DNA from 2 places in the Ornithinibacillus sp. 4-3 genome. Region 2 is predicted to be linked to the other one. Evidence: predicted binding sites of a transcription regulator. Region 2 holds the regulator's gene; the other holds the start of a gene.
What was found. Region 2 encodes NrdR, which represses ribonucleotide reductase genes. Its sites were predicted from a motif close to AACACNATATATNGTGTT; they were not measured.
Positions count from the first base shown of each region.

Region 1: the regulator NrdR is predicted to act here: its motif matches at 1,150-1,167, upstream of AB4Y30_RS09830 (vitamin B12-dependent ribonucleotide reductase).

Region 1 is NZ_CP162599.1:2,004,604-2,007,088, forward strand. It holds gene AB4Y30_RS09830 (vitamin B12-dependent ribonucleotide reductase) at 1-1,130, opposite strand, end outside; gene AB4Y30_RS09835 (rhodanese-like domain-containing protein) at 1,618-1,995, shown strand; gene gcvPB (aminomethyl-transferring glycine dehydrogenase subunit GcvPB) at 2,055-2,485, opposite strand, start outside.
Region 2 is NZ_CP162599.1:2,256,786-2,259,270, reverse strand. It holds gene AB4Y30_RS11105 (glyceraldehyde-3-phosphate dehydrogenase) at 1-558, shown strand, start outside; gene nrdR (transcriptional regulator NrdR) at 853-1,326, shown strand; gene AB4Y30_RS11095 (replication initiation and membrane attachment family protein) at 1,366-2,485, shown strand, end outside.

The sequences.
Region 1 (2,485 bases), 250 kb from region 2:
TTTGTGATACAAACTGAAATGTTTGCCCCAGTTAAAAAGTCGGGATGATGAACAGAGTATGTACCACCTGTATTTAGCTTCTCTTCCGCTTCTCTAAAAGCAGCCTTCGTAAACCCACCTTGTCCTGGCATTTTCCGATAGTTTAGAATACCTTGATATAAATCTCTTTCCACTTCCGTTAATGGAGTGAATTTCAATTTTTCTTTTGCTAATTGTTTAATTTGTTCATCTTCTGTGTTTTCTATTAAATAGCGTAAGATACGTGGGTTTTGCATTTTCGAAATAATAAATTCTACAATATCAGGATGCGAATCCACTAGCATAATCATCTGTGCTCCACGTCGACTTCCACCTTGCTCTACTAAATGAGTGAGCTTGGCAATATCATCTAACCAGGATACAGAACCTGAAGATTTTCCATTTACACCTCTTGCAAGCGCATTTCGTGGTCGTAAGGTAGACCCATTTGTTCCTACTCCTCCACCACGGCTCATAATTTCCATCACCTGTTTACGATGATCTGAAATTCCTTCACGAGAGTCTTTAACAAATGGCATCACATAGCAATTAAAATAAGTAACTTCTGTATCTGCTCCTGCGCCATATAACACTCTACCAGCTGGAACAAAATTCAATCCTGCTAGTTCCTCGTAAAAAGTCTGGCCCCATTTTTGTCTATTCTCTTCTGTTACCTCTACACTTGAAAGTCCTGTAGCATTTCTTTTCGCTATTTGCTCATAAAAAATTTCTAACGGTTTATCAATGACATCAATATCTCTAATGATTCTTCCTGTTGCCATTTCTGTCTCATCATCCAATACAGAAAGATACTCTTGATCCACTAAAATTTCAGCTGTATTATTTTCCAAATTCAATGCTTGAATAATTCCTGTACCTCTTGCAGGAAAATTAGGATCGGCTTTAACTGTTAATACAACAAAATCTCCTACTTTTAATGTTTTCTTTTCTGTATCTTTAAATGAATAACGATCTAACATAACTAATTGGGATACACCTTGATGTCTTAATTTCATATCTGGTGTAATTGGATGAACTTGCGGAAATCGTTTAATATCTTCATTTAAAGACCCTATATTAATTTTCGTATCTTGTTTCACAATAGTAGACATGATAACCTCTCCTTACAATAATACAATATATTGTGCTTTTCATAAGATTTTAATACTATATATTGTTATTTGACCAAAAAAAACCAATAAAGTCAATATAAAAGAATTATATTTCTATAACAATTTCTAGTTAAATGATTGTTTAAAATCAACAACTTGTTCTATCTTATACAATTTCAGCCAAAAAGAAAAATACTTTGATATTCTAGTCGATACCTTCTATAATCAATAATAGGATGAACAAAACGAAAAGCGCCTGTAAAAATTATACGTGGCTGGGACAAAAGTATTTTTACTAGCAAATTCTAAACATAGATTGCGTTAATATTCGCTCTATCTACATCGTTCGTTTTTTATGCTAATCACTTTCTTTTGTCTCAATTTCTTTGTAAGATTAGGTGCGGACATGAACTCTTAACATAATAGCGTAAGAAATATTCATGTTGAAATTTTACACATTCTTAGAATTAAAACGGGGGAAATAATGATGACCAAATTTTACGTTATTGCTGCAGTTATCCTTCTTGCATTTTTTGTTTTCCGTTATTTTAGACAAAAAACATTTATCAATCTCTTAACGGAAGAACAATTTCGTGAAGGTTACCGTAAAGCACAGTTAATTGATGTGCGTGAACCACAGGAGTTTGAAAATGGGCATATTTTAGGTGCAAGAAATATTCCTGTTACACAAATGCGTCAACGACTAGTAGAAATGCGCCCAGATAAGCCTGTATACCTCTATTGTCAAGGTGGAGCTCGATCCAACCGTGCTGCAAATTTATTGCATAAAAAAGGGTACAAAAAAATATACCAGCTTAAAGGCGGATTTAAAAAATGGACTGGTAAAGTAAAGACAGGAAAATAAAATATAATAAAAAACGCTTGGAGTTATTAGGCTCCAAGCGTTTTTTTATGTTTGCAAATTTATTCTTTTGTATAGCGTAAGATTGGTTTCCTAGCTGCTGTAGTTTCATCCATACGTTTTACAACTGTGTTATGAGGAGCTTCTTGAACAATTTCTGGATTTTCTCTAGCTTCTTTAGCAATTTGAAGCATGGTATCAATAAATCCATCTAATGTTTCTTTAGACTCTGTTTCAGTAGGCTCAATCATCATTGCTTCCTCAACATTTAATGGGAAGTAAATGGTAGGTGGATGATAATTAAAATCTAACAGACGTTTAGCCATATCTAATGTGCGAACACCTAGCTTCTTCTGAACACTTCCTGACAATACGAACTCATGCTTACAATGCTGCGTATAAGGAAGTGTAAATTCTTTCTCTAACTTACGCATCATGTAATTTGCATTCAGTACTGCATATTCACTAGCTTGCTTTAGTCCTATGCCTCCCA
Region 2 (2,485 bases):
GCATCTTGTACAACAAACTGCCTAGCTCCAGTAGCTAAAGTTCTTAATGACAAGTTTACAATTAAAAATGGTTTGATGACAACAGTACATGCATTCACATCAGATCAAAACAACTTAGATAACCCGCATAAAGATTTACGTCGTGCAAGAGCGTGTTCTTTATCTATTGTACCGACTTCTACAGGAGCAGCAAGGGCGTTATCATTAGTGTTACCTGAATTAGAAGGTAAATTAGATGGTATGGCACTTCGCGTTCCTACACCAAACGTTTCTTTAGTAGATTTAGTTGTTGATCTAGAGAAATCTGTAACAAAAGAAGAAGTAAATGAAGCATTCAAACAAGCTGCAGAAAATGAATTAAAAGGAATTATTGACTTCAGCTTAGAACCATTAGTGTCAATTGATTACACAACATCTAATTATTCAGCTATTATTGATGGTTTAACGACAACAGTAATGGGCGAAAACAAAGTAAAAGTAATTGCTTGGTATGATAATGAGTGGGGTTACTCAAATCGTGTAATTGATTTAGCTAAATATGTTGGAAAACATTTCTAATATTATACTTATCTGAAAAAGGTTGCCATTTCTTAAGATGGTAGCCTTTTTTGTTGTCATTGGTAAAATATGTAGTAGAAGTTTTAGTATCTAAATACACTAACGATTCTTCTCTATAAACATATCAAGCTAAACCATGCTTATATATTTTTCCTTCGCTCATTTTGACAGAACATGTTAGAATTAATAGGTAAATAATATATATCGCCGAAACCAGTGTGAATTAAAATCAATAATTAAATATAACACATAGATGAAAAACAGAACGTGAAATAAGGAAATGGAGTTGCGCATATGAAGTGTTCCAATTGTCAAAATAAAAGTTCAAAAGTATTAGATTCTCGTCCAATTGAAGATGGTAGATCCATTCGAAGAAGAAGAGAATGTGAAAAATGCGGATTTCGTTTTACAACATTTGAAAGAATGGAAGAAGCTCCGTTGATTGTTGTGAAAAAAGATGGTGCAAGACAAGAGTACAGTAGAGAAAAACTAATTCGTGGTCTAATTAAAGCATGTGAAAAACGCCCTGTACCATTAGAAAAAATCGAAGCTATTGCTTTGGATGTTGAGAAAAAAATACGTAATATTGGTCGTTCAGAAATTGAGAGTAATGAAATTGGCGAAATGGTTATGGATTTACTAGCAAAAGTTGATGATGTAGCTTATGTTAGATTTGCATCGGTCTATCGCCAATTTAAAGATATATCTGTATTTCTAGATGAATTAAAAGATTTAATTGAAACAGATAGAAAAGGTACAACAGAATAAACGCTATTGTGATAGATCGACAAGAAAGGGGAATGGATAATGAATTTTATTGGTAAATTACTGCCAGTGGACGGATATGAAGTAATATTACATGATGATTTATCCATGAATTATTCCATTTCTTTAACCCATCTGTACCAACCATTAATTGGAATATATGCAGTATCTTTATATCAAACGCTTTTACATGAGAGTGAATTGAATCATCATTCCACACAAACACATCATACATTGATGAATTATTTAAATCTCCCATTAATTGATATTTATCAAGCGAGATTAAAATTAGAAGGAATTGGCTTATTACGCACACAAAAATCAGAGACAGATAAACATACGGTATATACTTATAAGTTAAACAGTCCATTCTCACCAAGGCAGTTTTTCGAGGATGGAATGCTTTCTGAACTGCTTTATCATCATATTGGTAAGGAAAAATATTTGAGTTTACAAAAGTATTTTCAGCTACCTTCTTCTGAATCAAGGGGTACGGATATAACTGCATCATTTGATCGGGTCTTTCAAACCTTCCAACCGTCATCTACACCGAAACCTGAACAAGAAGCCATGACTAGGCCAGAAAAGACGGTGAATCTCGATCTAGAGCAAGTTGATTATACATGGTTAGCACAAATGCTAACTCAGCGTATGATTCCAGTTAATCAAGTTTTAACTGCTGAGAATAAACGATTGATGACACAGCTATTGCATTTATACGGGCTTACAAATCAGGATATGGAAAAAGCAATTTTATGGGCATTAACAGATGAAAACACATTGAATAAAGAAGAATTTAAAAACGCTTGTCATGATTTATATCTGATGAAACAGCCAGCTAATCCAATTCGTTTAGAAACAAAAATGATGGAGAAACAACCGGTGGAAAATAAAAAATTCACTCAAGCTCCAACTAAGGAAGAGCAGCTCATTCAAAATTTAGAATTGATATCACCTAAACAATTATTAGAGGATATGTCTAGTGGGAATTATGCTTCCGAACAGGATTTAAAGCTTATTCGAGAGGTTATGGTAAATCAAGGCTTACCAGCACCTGTCATGAATGTATTAATTCATTATGTTTTATTACAATCAAATATGCGCTTATCCAAATCATATATCGAAACAATAGCAAGTCACTGGTCACGAGCGCATTTGACAA